DNA from 2 places in the Microbacterium sp. NRRL B-14842 genome. Region 1 is predicted to be linked to the other one. Evidence: riboswitches for the same ligand, from Rfam matches in the RefSeq annotation. Region 1 holds a riboswitch; the other holds the start of a gene.
The links. A riboswitch is a leader RNA that binds a small molecule or an ion and turns the genes downstream of it on or off. The one in region 1 is predicted to bind thiamine pyrophosphate.

Region 1 (7,150 bases):
GTAGAGCGTCCACTTGTCGGTGTGCCCGTCCTTCAGGCGCCAGGCGAACACCGGGATGTCGCTGCCGTCGTTCCACAACTCGAACGCGTCGAGCTTCGCGATGCCCGCGGAGAGGAACTTCGCCACGTCCTGCGAGGCCTGCTGCACCGCGCGGTAGCCCTCGAACCCGAGGCGGAGGAACAGGTAGTACTGCAGCAGCACCTGAGCACCGGGGCGGGAAAAGTTCAGGGCGAAGGTAGGCATCTCCCCGCCGAGGTAGCTCACCTGGAAGATGAGATCCTCCGGCAGCCACTGCGCGTCGCGCCAGACCACCCAGCCGAGGCCGGGGTAGACGAGACCGTACTTGTGTCCCGAGGTGCTGATCGAGTGCACACGCTCCAGCCGGAAGTCCCACACGAGGTCCGGCTGGAGGAACGGAGCGATCATGGCACCGGAGGCGCCGTCCACGTGGATCGGGATGTCGAGGCCGGTCTTCTCCTGGATCGCGTCGAGCGCCGCGGCGATCTCCGCCACCGGCTCGTACATGCCGGTGTAGGTGACGCCCATGATGGCGACGACCCCGATGGTGTTCTCGTCCACGTACTTCTCGAGATCGTGGCCGTCGAGCGTCTTGTGCTCCTCGCTGATGGGCACGTAGCGCGGCTCGACGTCGAAGTAGTTGCAGAACTTCTCCCAGCACACCTGCACCGCGCTCGACATCACGAGGTTCGGCGTGGAGGCGTCCTTGCCGGCGGCACGGCGGGCCTGCTGCCAGCGACGCTTGAACGCGAGACCGCCGAGCATGCACGCCTCGGAGGAGCCGATCGTCGACGTGCCGATGCTGCGCGCCGCATCCGGGGCCTTCCACAGGTTCGCGAGCATGTGCCAGCAGTTGTCCTCGATGGCGGCGGTCTGCGGATACTCGTCCTTGTCGATCATGTTCTTGTCGAAGGAGGCCATGTAGACCTGCTTCGCCTCGTCGTCCATCCAGGTGCTGACGAAGGTCGCGAGGTTGAGGCGTGCGTTGCCGTCGAGGATCGTCTCGTCTTCGACGATCTGCTTCGCCGTCGCGGGGAGCGACTCGGTGTCGGGGATGACGTGTCGTGGTGCGACGGTGGCCTCGCCCGGCCGCGTGAAGAGCGGCTGGTCGTCGGCGGAGGAGATGCTCATGGGACGTCCCTTTCGGTCGGTGTCGATGGCACTGTCTCCTGCGGACGCCAGCCCCGCCTCTGACCGACCTCCAGGGACCCTCGTCCGAAAGGGGTGAGGGTCAGGACGGCCCGAGGATGAAGTTCCAGGCTCCGGTCGCGACCGCGGCGGCGATCGCCGTCGCGGAGATCGCCGCCCCGACGGCGAGCAGGATCCACTCGGGCGCGCCGAAGCGCGACTCCCGCGCCCAGGTGCGACGGCCGGGGGCGCCGAAGCCCCGCGCCTCCATCGCTGTCGCGAGCTTCGCGCCCCGGCGGATCGACAGCACGAGCAGGGCGAAGGCCATGCCGAGGAAGCGCCGGATGCGCCCGCGGTCGGCCACGCCGCGCGCGCGACGGGCGAGTTCGAGAGCACGCCAGTCGTCGAGGAACAGTCCCACCATGCGCAGGCCGGCGAGCGCGCCGAGGACGAATCGGGCCGGAAGCCGCAGGATCTGCCCGAGGCCGTCGGCGAGATCCGTGGGATCGACCGTGATGAACAGGACCACGGAGGGCAGGGCGATCGCGAGCACGCGCAGCATCGTGGCGACGGCGAGCGCGAGCGACCCCTCGCTGATGCGCAGCACGAACCAGTCGACGTAGACGGTGCCGCTCGTCTCGCCGTAGAGGGCGATGGTGAGACCGGTCAGCGGCGCCGCGAGCCAGACCGGCCACGTGCGCACCCAGAACTCCCGCCAGCCGATGCCCGCGAAGAGGAACAGCACCGCTTCGAGTGCCAGGGCGACGGCCGCCGACACCGGGTCGAGCGTGAGGACCAGAGGCACGGCGATGAGCGCGCTCACGCCCAGCTTGGCGACCGGATTGATGCGGGCGACGACGCCGGTGCGGGTGGGGGCGGGGGCGAGCGCCGTCATGCCGGTGCCCCCAGGACGAACCGGGTGGCGTGCAGAGCGCGCGCCACATCGAGATCGTGGGTGATGGTGACGATCGCCGATCCCTCGTCCCGGAGGGTGGCGAGCATCGCCACGAGCTCGGCCCAGGTCCGGGCGTCCTGGCCGAAGGTCGGCTCGTCGAGGATCAGCACCCGGGGTCTCGTGGCGATCGCGGCCGCGACCGTCAGGCGGCGCTTCTCCCCGCCCGAGAGCGTGTACGGATTCGCCGCACCCAGGTGCGCGAGCCGCAGGCGGGTGAGCAGCTCGTCGACGCGGGCAGACACCTCGTCATCGGGGACGCCCAGGGCGCGGGGACCGACCGCGAGCTCGTCGCGCACGGTCTGGGCGAGGAGCTGGTGCTCCGGTTCCTGGAACACCATCCCGATCCGTGTGAGGAGCTCGCGAGACGCCCACCGGATCGGAGACGGATTGGCCCCCTGCGCGAGTGACGGCGCCGCGATCACGGCTCCCCCTGCGGGAGGGAGGAGCCCCGCGAGGGTCAGGGCCAGCGTGGACTTGCCCGCGCCGTTCGGCCCGGTGATCGCGAGGGCCTCGCCGGCACGCACGTCCAGGTCGATGTCGTGCGCCACCGGACGCCCCTTCACCCGTGCGACAGCCAGCCCGTGCGCCGAGAGCAGCACGTCCCCGGGCGCCGCGCGTGGTGCGGGGGGCTCGGCCGGCGGGCGGCCGGGTACCCACACGCCGTCCGCCGCCAGGCGCTCCCCCTCCGTGCCGAGCACCTCCGCGGGAGTGCCGTCCGCGACGACCCCGCCGGCGCCGAGCACGATGACCCGCGTGAGGAGGGGCAGCCACACCTCGAGGCGATGCTCCACGACCACGAGGGTGGCGGGACGCGCGGCGAGCATCCGCTCCACCGCATCCCTCACCTCGCGCACGCCCTCGGGATCGAGATTCGCCGTCGGCTCGTCCAGCAGCACGAGTCCGGGGCGCATCGCGAGCATGCCGGCCAGGGCGAGGCGCTGCTTCTGGCCGCCCGAGAGCGCCGCGGTCGGATGGTCGAGCGGCACGTCGAGGCCGACGGCCGCCATGGCCGCCTCGACACGAGGCCAGATCTCCGCCCGCGGCACCCCGAGGTTCTCACAGCCGAAGGCCACATCGTCGCCGGCGCGGGCGAGGATCACCTGCGAGTCGGGATCCTGGAGGACGAGCCCGGCCCGACCGCGGGTGGCCACGGCGGGGCCGCCGTCGATGAGCAGCTCCCCCTCGCTCTCCCCCTCCTCCTCGCCGCCGAGCACACCGGCGAGGCCGTGCAGCAGTGTGGATTTGCCCGCGCCAGAGGCCCCGAGCACGAGAACCCGCTCGCCGGGCTCGACGCGGAACGAGACATCGCGCAGCGCCCAGGCGAGGCGACTCGCGTGTCGCCACCCCCACCCCCGGGCCTCGACGCCGGCGGGAGCGACCTGCTCGGACGACATCAGACGCGCACGCGCGCCTCGCGCCCGGAGCCGAAACGGTCGAGAGCCCCCGTCGCCGCGATGCCGCGCGCGAGCACCCAGGACAGCGCACCGGCGATGACCGCCCCGGAGATCACGGTGCTCACGAGATAGATCGCGGTGAAGGCGGGACCGGAGCCGGCGTACCAGAGGACGAGGTTGTTGATGCCGCCCGCGAGCGCAGCGCCGGCACCGGCGAGGATCGCGACGGGCAGCGACCAGCGGCGGTAGAAGAACAGCAGGAAGATCAGCTCGGCACCGAGTCCCTGCACGAGGCCTGCCTCGAGCGTGAGGAAGCCGCCCCACTGGTTGCCGATGAGCGCCGAGACGACGGCGGCCAGCAGCTCGACGTAGATCGCGGCGCCCGCCTTGCGGATGATGAGCCCGCCGAGCACGCCCGCGAAGAGCCACGGGCCGTCGAGGAGCCCTTGGAGGCCGGGAAGCAACGGCTCGAGCAGGGCCTTCGGCCCCAGGTATCCGACGTTCCAGGCCAGGAAGATCAGACCGGCGGCGACGCCGAGGACGCTGGCGACGACGATGTCGACGACGCGCCAGCGCAGATAGCCGCGCGCCGGAACGGCCGTGCTCTTCGCAGACGCGGATGCGGACGTGGACGTACTCATGTGAACTCCTCCCTGCGCTGGCATGACCCAGATCAGGTTCGACGGTCGAAGCGCGATTCGCTCCCTCTCAGCCCGGCTCGCCGGACTCCCGTGGTTGTGCTGTCGATCCTACCCCGTTCCGCCCGCGCGTCCCGAGCCGCGCACGGCGGATTCCGGGCGGTATTCGGTACCGTAAGCGAGTGACCGCTTCCGATCCCCCTGAAGAGGCGTCCGGCGGCGTCGACGTCGACGCGCGGCCCGAAGACTCCGCACCCGTGTCCGCCGAGCCCGCGCTCGACCCTCCGGTCACGGAAGCGGTGTCGTGGGCCGATGCGTCGGCTCCGGCGACCGCGCTGACCTGGGTGGACCCGTCGCTCGTCGCCGCGGAGTCGTCGACGCCCGAGTTCGACGCCTCGGCCGGCACGGAGGACGAGACGGGATTGCTGCGCGACGCGAAACTGCGACCCGCGATCGCCGGCCCCGGACTGCTCGTCCCGCTCGGTGTGCTCGTCGGCCTCGTCGCCTCCTACGCCGGCACCACGCTGCTCTGGCCGCTGCACGAGGTCGCCCCGACCGTCCAGGCCGTCGAGTTCACCCCGGTCGCCGCCCCCACCGCCGCGCTCGCCTGGCCCGCGGTCGGCGACGGCGCTGTCGGGATCGCCGGGATGACGACCGCGGCGTCCACCACCGCTCCGGTGAGCATCGCGAGCATCACGAAGGTCGTCAGCAGCCTCATGGTGCTGGATCGTCTGCCGCTGGCCCCCGGGGAGCAGGGTCCGGAGTTCGCCTTCTCGTACGCCGACAGCATCCGCTACTGGGACTACCGGATCGCCAATCAGTCCGCACTCGATGTCCCCGTGGGTGGAGTGCTGACCGAGTACCAGCTTCTCCAGGGCACCCTGCTCGGCTCGGCCAACAACTACATCGACCGGCTGGCGTCGGAGATCTGGGGGTCCGACGGGGAGTTCGCGGCCGCGGCCGAGGTCTGGCTCGGCGAACGCGGGCTCTCCGGCATCACGGTGGTGACGCCGTCGGGATTCGATGAACGCAACGTCGCCACCCCCGAGGCCCTCGTGGCCCTGGGCGAGATGGCCATGCGCAACCCGGTGTTCGCCGAGATCGTGGGAACCCGGTCTGTCGACCTGCCCGGGGCAGGCAAGGTCGAGAACACGAACGGGATGCTCGCCGATCCGGGTGTCGTCGGCATCAAGACGGGCACCCTCGTCGGGTGGAATCTGCTGACCGCCAAGGACGTCGCCGTCGGCGACTCGACGGTCCGGCTCTACGCCGCGGCGCTGAACCAGGAGGACGACGAGGCGCGTCTCGCCCTCACCCGTGCGCTGTTCGCCCAGACGGAGGCGGCGTTGCAGGCCCAGGGCCCGGCCGTCCCGGCGGGCACGGTGGTCGGGCGCGTGGTCACCGCCTGGGGTGAGCGCGTCGACGTGGTCGCGGGCGAGGACGCCGACGTCGTGATGTGGAACGGGGCGAGCGCGACCGCATCGACGGTGTTCGACCTCGGGGAGGAACGGGAGGCGGACGGGACGGTCGGCACCCTGACCACGACCGGCCCTGTCGACAGCACGGAGACCGCGCTCGTCCTCGACGAGGACCTGGACGGTCCGAGCCCGTGGTGGCGGCTCACCCACCCGCTCGAGCTCTTCGGCATCTCCGGGGACGACTGAGTCCTGACGACGATGCCCCACTCCGGATCCGGAGTGGGGCATCGTGCGTGAAGCGGGTCAGGCGCGGGGCGTGGAGCCGTCCGCGCCGTCGTCGAGAAGCGCCTGCGCTGCTGCGGACTCGGCCGCCGGAACCTGGGCGCCGACGGCTGCTCCCGCCACGGCGTCCGCCGCCTGCTCCTCGGCACTGGCTTCCGCGTCCGCCTCGCCGGTCACGACCACCGGAGACGAGCCGGTGAGAGCCGCTTCCGCATCGAGGTCAGTCGCCGCCTGCTCGAACTGCGACTGGTACAGCCGCCAGTACGCGCCCTGCGCCGCGATGAGCTCGTCATGCGTGCCCTTCTCCACGATGTCGCCGTGCTCCATCACGAGGATGAGATCGGCGTCGCGGATGGTCGACAGACGGTGCGCGATGACGAACGAGGTCCGTCCGTGCCGGAGCGCCGCCATCGCGTTCTGCAGCAGCAGCTCGGTGCGGGTGTCGACCGCCGAGGTGGCCTCGTCCAGGATGAGGATCGACGGCTGCGCCACGAAGGCCCGCGCGATCGTGATGAGCTGGCGCTCACCGGCCGAGACGTTCGACGCGTCCTCGTCGAGCACGGTGTCGTACCCGTCCGGAAGCGCGTGCACGAAGCGGTCGACGTAGGTCGCCTTCGCCGCGGCAAGCACCTCCTCGTCCGTCGCGGTCGAACGGCCGTAGCGGATGTTCTCGCGGATGCTCCCGGCGAAGAGCCAGGGGTCCTGGAGCACCATGCCGGTGCGGGAGCGCAGTTCGTCCCGGGTGATGGTCGAGATGTCCTGACCGTCGAGCATGATCCGGCCGCCGCTGAGCTCGTAGAACCGCATGATGAGGTTCACGAGCGTCGTCTTACCCGCACCCGTGGGGCCGACGATCGCGACGGTCTGCCCCGGTTCCACCCGGAAGGACAGATCGGTGATGAGGGGACGCTCGGGCGAGTACGAGAAGGAGACGTTCTCGAACTCGATCACGCCCTCGCCCTCGCGGAGCGCGGGGGCGTCGGGGGCATCGGCCTCCTGCTCGTCGGAGTCGAGCAAGTCGAACACCCGCTCCGCCGACGCCGTGCCGGACTGCACGACCGCAGCCATGCCGCCCAGCTCGGACAGCGGCTGCGTGAACTGCTGCGAGTACTGGATGAACGCCTGCACGTCGCCGAGGCGCAGCTGCCCGCTCGCGACCATGAGGCCGCCGAGCACCGCGATGCCGACATAGGTGAGGCTGCCGACGAAGGTCATCGCGGGCATGATGATGCCCGAGAGGAACTGCGCCTTGAAGCTCGCCTGGAACAGCTCCTCGTTCTCGGCCTTGAACTTGTCCAGGGCGTCCTGCTCGCGGCC
Region 2 (7,150 bases), on a different contig from region 1:
TCGGCCAGGTCGTCTCCCTCGAGCCGGAACCCCAGTCGAACGGCAAGACGATCAACTGGTGCCAGGTGGACGTCGGCCCCGAGCACGGCGGCGTCCGTGGGATCGTCTGCGGCGCGCACAACTTCGTCGTCGGAGACAAGGTCGTCGTGACCCTGCCCGGCGCTGTCCTCCCCGGCCCGTTCCCCATCGCCGCCCGCAAGACCTACGGCCACGTGTCCGACGGCATGATCGCCTCGGCGCGCGAGCTGGGGCTCGGCGACGAGCACAACGGCATCGTCGTGCTGAGCGACCTCGGCATCGATGCGCCCGTGGGCACGGACGCGATCGCGCTGCTGGGCCTCGACGACGTCGCGGTGGAGATCAATGTCACGCCGGACCGCGGCTACGCGTTCTCGGTGCGCGGTGTCGCCCGTGAGTACTCCCACGCCACGGGGGCGGCGTTCCGCGACCCGGCCGAGCGTGACTTCGCCGAGCTGCAGCCCGGCTCCGGACACACCGCCGTGGTGGACGACCAGGCGCCGGTGCGGGGCAAGGTCGGCGCGAGCGAGTTCGTCACCCGGGTCGTGCGCGACGTCGATCCGTCGCGGCCGACTCCGCCGTGGATGATCGCGCGCCTCAGCCTCGCCGGCATGCGGTCGCTGGGTGTGCTCATCGACATCACGAACTACGTCATGCTCGAGCTCGGGCAGCCGCTGCACGGCTACGACCTGGACAAGCTCACGGGCGGCATCACCGTCCGGCGCGCGACGCCGGGGGAGAAGATGACCACGCTCGACGGCGTGGAGCGGAAGCTGCACGTCGAAGACCTCCTCATCACCGACGACTCCGGTCCCATCGGCCTCGCCGGCGTCATGGGCGGCGGCACCACCGAGATGAGCGACACCACGCGGAACGTCCTCATCGAGGCGGCGACCTTCGACGCGACGACCATCGCCCGCACGGCCCGTCGGCACAAGCTCCCGAGCGAGGCGTCCAAGCGCTTCGAGCGCGGCGTCGACCCGCTGATCCCCTTCGTCGCGGCCCGGCGTGCAGCCGACCTCATGGTCGAGCTCGCCGGCGGCACGCTCACGGAGGAGGGCGGAGCGCTCTTCGCCGAGGTCTTCGTCGCCGAGATCGAGCTCCCGCGCGGCTTCGTGCAGGGGCTGATCGGCGTCGACTACACCGACGACGAGATCACCGGCGCGCTGACGACGATCGGGGCCGAGGTCAGCCCTTCGACAGGCTCAGGGACCCAGGCCGAAGGCTCAGGGACCCAGGGTGACTCCGGGTGGACGGTCATCCCGCCGACCTGGCGCCCCGACCTCACCGACAAGTGGACACTCGCCGAGGAGGTCGCCCGCATCCACGGGCTCGACCGCATCCCCTCCGTGCTGCCGACGCCGCCGTCCGGCCGCGGTCTCACGGCACATCAGCAGGGGCGTCGCCGCGTGGTGAACGCTCTCGCCGCCGCAGGATTCGTCGAGACCCCGGCGTTCCCGTTCACGACCGAGGCGCAGAACGATCTGCACGGCTCCGCGTCCGGTGAGCACCTGCCCAGCATCCGCCTCGCGAACCCGCTCGACGGGCAGGTGCCGTTCCTGCGGCGCTCGCTCATCCCCGGTCTGCTGCAGACCGCGCACCGCAACATCTCGCGCGGGCTCACCGACCTCGCGCTGTTCGAGACGGGCGCCGTGTTCGTCCCGGAGCCGGGCGTGGAGTACGGCACCGCCGAGGTCCCGCCGCTCGGCGTCCGGCCGTCGGATGAGGTGCTCGCCGCGCTCGACGCCTCCATCCCGCCGCAGGAGCGCCACGTCGCGGTGCTGCTGACCGGCAACGTGTCGCCGCGCCAGCCGGGTCGTGCCGCCGAGGCCGCCGGGCTCGTCGAGGCGCTCGACGCGGTCCGCGTGATCGGGGCCGCGGCGGGCATCGAGATCGACGTCGTGCAGACGCAGCGCGCCGCGCTCCACCCCGGACGCACCGGTGCGCTCGTCGCCGCCGGCGAGGAGGTCGGCTACGTCGGCGAGCTGCATCCCGCCGTCGCCGAGGAGGCTGACCTGCCGGGTCGCGCCACCGTGCTGGAGCTGGACCTCGACCGGCTGCTCACGCTCGCCGGAGGACGCATCGTGGCGGCATCGCTCTCCACGTTCCCGGCCGCGACGCAGGACGTCTCGCTCACACTCCCGGCCGAGGTGCCGGCGGGCGAGGTCCGCGCGGCTCTCGCGGAGGGCGCGGGTGCCCTGCTGGAGTCCGTCCGGCTCGTGGACGACTACCGCGGCGAGGGTGTGCCCGAGGGATCGAAGTCGCTGACGTTCGCCCTGCGTTTCCGCGCCGACGACCGCACGCTGACCGCCGCGGAGGCCTCCGAAGCGAAGATGGCGGGAGTTGCCGTGGCCGCGGAGCGCTTCGGCGCCGCCCTCCGCGACTGACCGGGAGAGCGCACGGCCCCTTCCGGGGAGCCGTGCGCTCTCGCGATAGCGTGGCCGGATGACGAGCCTCCTCCTGCAGCCCACGCCACCCTCGGTCCCCGCCGGAGCGCGATCGCTCGGGGAGGGGCCGTTCCTCTCTCCGGGTGCGCAGCTCGACTGGCACTACCGCAAGCCGGGGTGGACCACGGGGGAGGCAGCGACCGTCACCCCCATGCGCGTCGTCCGTGACGATGAGCGCGGTCTCGTCGCGTGGCTTGCCGCCGGGACGCAGCAGGAAGGCCAGGGCACGCGGGACGGGGAGCGCATCCGGACCGTCCCGCTCGATCGGCGGTGGCGGGAGCCCCGGCGCCGGATCGTCGAGGAGTGGTGGGGCAACGGCATCCTGCGCATCGCGCCCGCGGGAGTGCCGTGGTCGGTCTGGCTGTTCTGGAGCGCGGCCACCGGGACGACGTGGGACTTCGCCGGCTGGTACGTCAACCTCGAGAACGCGCACCTGCGCACCGACAGTGCCACCTACACCTCCGATCACGTCCTCGACGTCGAGATCGCACAGGACGGGCGCGTGGCGATGAAGGACGAGGACGAGCTGGTCGCCGCCGTCGACCAGGGGCGGCTGACCGCCGCGCAGGCGGCGCAGATCGAGCGGCACGCGGTCGCGGCCATCGCGTCTTTCCATGCCGGCGACTGGCCGTTCGATCGGGAGTGGATCGACTGGCGACCGGACCCGTCCTGGAGCATCCCGGTGTTGGACGGCCTCGACGACATCGTCGTCCCCTAACCGCTTCGGGGCCGCCCTCCGCGACGGCGCCGAGGCCGCGCGGGATCAGGCGCTCGCGCGGCATCAGGCGACAGCAGTGCCGGTGGCCTGTGTTCGCGTGATGGCCTGTGCTCGCGTGGTGGGCTGCGCTCGCGTGACGCCTGTACTCGCGTGACGGCCTGTCCTGCCGCTCCGCTCTGAGCGGAGGCCCTTCCCCCGAGTCGTCGATCCTGATGACATGGGCACATGACGGATGTTCTGATCCTCGGGGGAACCGGATGGCTGTCGGGGCGCATCGCCGCGCATGCGCTCGGGGCGGGGGCGACCGTGACCTGCCTGGCCCGCGGCGGACGCCCGGCGCCGCCGGGAGCGACCCTCGTTCTCGCGGACCGCGATGAGGAGGCCGCCTACGACGTCGTGTCGCGCACGGACTGGGACCACGTCGTCGACGTCTCCTCCCGCGCCGATCATGTCTCCGGGGCGGTCCGTGCGCTCGGCGACCGTGCCGCTCGGTGGACGTACATCTCGTCGATGTCGGTGTACCGCGACGACGAGACGGTCGGGACCGACGAGTCGGCATCGCGGCACCCGGCGGCGCAGGCCGGTGAGGACGACGACTACGCGCGACAGAAGGTCGCGGCGGAGGATGCCGTGCAGGCGGGCGTCGGCGATCGCGCACATCCTCGTCCGGCCCGGCCTCATCGTCGGCGACGGCGACCCGAGCGATCGCTTCGGCTACTGGGCGGCGGCGTTCCTCCGGGCCCTGGATGAGCCGGTGCTGCTTCCACCGCTCGAAGGGCGCACGACGCAGGTCATCGACGTCGAGGACGTCGCCGCGTTCGTCGTGTCCGCCACCGTCACCGGTGCCGTGAACGCGATCGGCGACGTGCGCGACCTCGAGGACGTGCTGCGGACGGTGCGCGCGGCCACGGGGCACGCCGGGTCGGTCGTCGTCGGCACGGAGGAGCGCCTCGTCGCCGAAGGTGTCGCGTACTGGGCGGGGCCGCGCTCGCTGCCGCTGTGGCTGCCGCCCGACATGCGCGGATTCATGACCCGCTCGAATGCGCGGTACCGGCGCAGCGGGGGCCCGCTCCGCCCCCTCGACGAGACGGTGGAGCATGTCGTAGCGGACGAGCGCGAACGGGGCGTGGACCGCGAGCGCCGCGCCGGACTCACGCGGACGGAGGAGCGGGCGCTGCTCGACGCCCTCGCTCGCTAGACTGCGAGGCAGTGACACGGGGTGCCGCATCCGCGGCTGAGATCACACCCGTCGAACCTGATCTAGTTCGTACTAGCGAAGGGATGTCGCCGATGAGCGATCCTGTGCGTCCGCAATCCGTCCTCGACCTCGCCGTCACGGCGGGAAGGCTGCGGGAGGAGGTCCGGGCCACGCCGCCGTTGACGCACTGCATCACGAACGCCGTCGTGACGGGGTTCACCGCCAACGTGCTGCTGGCGCTCGGGGCGGCGCCGGCCATGGTCGACATCGTCGGCGAGGCCGAGCCGTTCGCCGCTGCCGCCTCGGGGCTTCTCATCAACCTCGGGACGCCGACCCCGGAGCAGCGGGCGGCGAGCAGGGAGGCCGTGGCGGGAGCGCTCGCCGCCGGCACGCCGTGGGTACTCGATCCCGTTGCGATCGGCACCCTCCCGGTGCGGACGGCGCTCGCGCACGAGCTCGCCGCGCTGCGCCCCACCGCCATCCGCGGCAACGCGTCGGAGATCCTCGCGCTGGCCGGACACAGCAGTGGCGGCCGCGGTGTCGACGCGACGGACGGGACCGAGGCGGCTGCCGCGGCGGCCCACGACCTTGCCCACCGGTACGGTTCCGTGGTCGCCGTCTCGGGCCCTGTCGACCTCCTCACCGACGGGGAGCGGGTGATCCGCATCGCCAACGGGCATGAGCTCCTCACACGGGTGACCGGCGGCGGGTGTGCCCTGGGCGCCGTGATGGCGGCGTTCCTCGGGGCGGCCCGTGGCTCCGCGACAGATGCGCTGACGGCGGTGGCCGCGGCGACCCTCGTCTACACGGTCGCAGCCGAGCAGGCGGCGGAGATCTCCCGCGGACCGGGCAGCTTCGCCGTCGCACTGCTCGACGCCCTGTCCGCCGTGACCCCGGCGGATCTCCGCGCCCGCGCCCGCGTCGAGGAGGAGGCCCGATGACCGTCGACCTGTCCCTGTACCTCGTCACCGATCGGTCGCTGTGCGGCGCTCGCGGGGTGGTCGCGACCGTCCGCGAAGCGGTGGCCGGCGGTGTCCGCATCGTGCAGCTGCGCGACAAGAAGGCGACGGACGAGGAGACCGTCGAGCAGCTCCTCGCCCTGTCCGCGGCCATCGACGGTCGCGCGCTGCTCGTCGTGAACGATCGCCTCGATGCGGCCGTCGAGGCCCGTCGTCGCGGTGCCAGGGTGGACGGGGTGCACCTCGGCCAGGCGGATGCCTCGGTGCTCCGCGCGCGCAAGCTTCTCGGCCCGGAGGCGTTGATCGGGCTCACGGCGAAACACCTCCGCGCACCTCGACGAGGTCGCCGCCCCTGCCGCCGGGCACGGTGGACTACCTCGGGGTCGGCGTCATCCGCCCCACGCGCACGAAGCCCGACCATCCGGCGCCGCTCGGCATCGACGGCTTCGCCGCATTCGTCGCGCGCAGTCCGCTGCCGTGCGTCGCGATCGGTGGGGTGGACCTGGAGGACGCGGCGGCCTTGCGTGAGGCCGGCGCGTCCGGGATCGCGGTGGTCTCGGCGCTGTGCGCGGCAGAGGACCCCCGGGCCGCCGCCGCGGCCTTCCGGCGACACTGGTTCGCACGGGCGGTGCCGCACGTGCTCAGCATCGCCGGCAGCGATCCGTCCGGAGGTGCGGGCATCCAGGCCGATCTCAAGGCGATCGCCGCGAACGGGGGCTACGGCATGGCAGCCCTCACAGCCCTGACCGCGCAGAACACGCAGGGCGTCCGCGCCGTGCATGTCCCTCCCGCGGAGTTCCTGCGGGCGCAGCTCGACGCTGTCGCCGACGACATCCGCATCGACGCCGTGAAGATCGGCATGCTCGCGGACGGGGAGGTGATCCGCACGGTCGCCGCCTGGCTCCGGACGACGCAGCCCCCGATCGTCGTGCTGGACCCCGTCATGATCGCCACCTCGGGAGACCGACTGCTCGATCCGGACGCAGAGCGCGAGCTGCGGGGCCTGCTCTCCCTGGCGACCGTGGTCACCCCGAACCTCGCCGAACTCGCCGTCCTCGCGGGCGCGAGGTGGCGGGCTGGGCGGACGCGCTCGCCGCGGCGCAGGAGCTGTCGGCCGATACGGGGACCGCGGTGCTGGTGAAGGGCGGGCATCTGCCCGGGGACGAGGCACCGGACGCCCTGATCGACACGGCAGCCGGTACGCACACGGAGTTCCCCGGGGCGCGCATCCGGACGGAGAACACCCACGGCACCGGCTGCTCGCTGTCCGCGGCTCTGGCCACACGACTGGCGCGGGGCGACGATCCCGCGACCGCGGTCCGCGCCGCGCGCGCCTGGTTGCGGGAGTCCCTCCGCGCGGCCGACGACCTGGACGTCGGGCGAGGGCACGGCCCGATCCACCCCTTCGCAGGGCTCTGGGCGCGCGGCGGGGTCGAGACCCCGGCCGACACCGGAAGAGGTGGCCGTGGCCTGGTGGGATGAGACTGCCGCGATCCGCCGCGACATCGATGCGCTGCCCTTTGTACGTGCGCTCGCCGACGGGACGCTCGACCGCGACGCCTTCGTCTTCTACCTCGCGCAGGACGCCCTGTACCTCCGCGAGTACGCCAGGGTGCTCGCGGAGGCGTCGCGCCTCGCCCCGACCCCCGACGAGCAGGCGTTCTGGGCCGAGGCCGCGCACGGTGCGATCCGCGGTGAGCTGGAGCTGCACGCGTCGTGGCTGACACCGGAGACCGGGGTGAGCGGCGCCACCTTCGCCACCGAGCCGGCCCCGGCGACGATCGCCTACCTCGACCATCTGCGCGCGGTC

Region 2: another riboswitch for thiamine pyrophosphate. It lies ahead of thiM (hydroxyethylthiazole kinase); the one in region 1 lies ahead of AB1285_RS00385 (ECF transporter S component).

Annotation. Positions count from the first base shown of each region.
Region 1 covers NZ_JBFLUM010000001.1:77,203-84,352, reverse strand. The annotation lists gene AB1285_RS00400 (glutamate decarboxylase) at 1-1,149, opposite strand, end outside; gene AB1285_RS00395 (energy-coupling factor transporter transmembrane component T family protein) at 1,250-2,041, opposite strand; gene AB1285_RS00390 (ABC transporter ATP-binding protein) at 2,038-3,495, opposite strand; gene AB1285_RS00385 (ECF transporter S component) at 3,495-4,136, opposite strand; TPP riboswitch at 4,127-4,238, opposite strand; gene AB1285_RS00380 (D-alanyl-D-alanine carboxypeptidase family protein) at 4,316-5,797, shown strand; gene AB1285_RS00375 (ABC transporter ATP-binding protein) at 5,855-7,150, opposite strand, start outside.
Region 2 covers NZ_JBFLUM010000073.1:5,796-12,945, forward strand. The annotation lists gene pheT (phenylalanine--tRNA ligase subunit beta) at 1-2,405, shown strand, start outside; gene AB1285_RS24925 (DUF402 domain-containing protein) at 2,464-3,183, shown strand; gene AB1285_RS24930 (hypothetical protein) at 3,409-3,933, shown strand; gene AB1285_RS24935 (hypothetical protein) at 3,938-4,381, shown strand; TPP riboswitch at 4,389-4,482, shown strand; gene thiM (hydroxyethylthiazole kinase) at 4,474-5,322, shown strand; partial or broken gene AB1285_RS24945 (thiamine phosphate synthase) at 5,319-5,609, shown strand; gene AB1285_RS24950 (bifunctional hydroxymethylpyrimidine kinase/phosphomethylpyrimidine kinase) at 5,708-6,481, shown strand; gene AB1285_RS24955 (bifunctional hydroxymethylpyrimidine kinase/phosphomethylpyrimidine kinase) at 6,472-6,822, shown strand; partial or broken gene AB1285_RS24960 (TenA family protein) at 6,806-7,150, shown strand, end outside.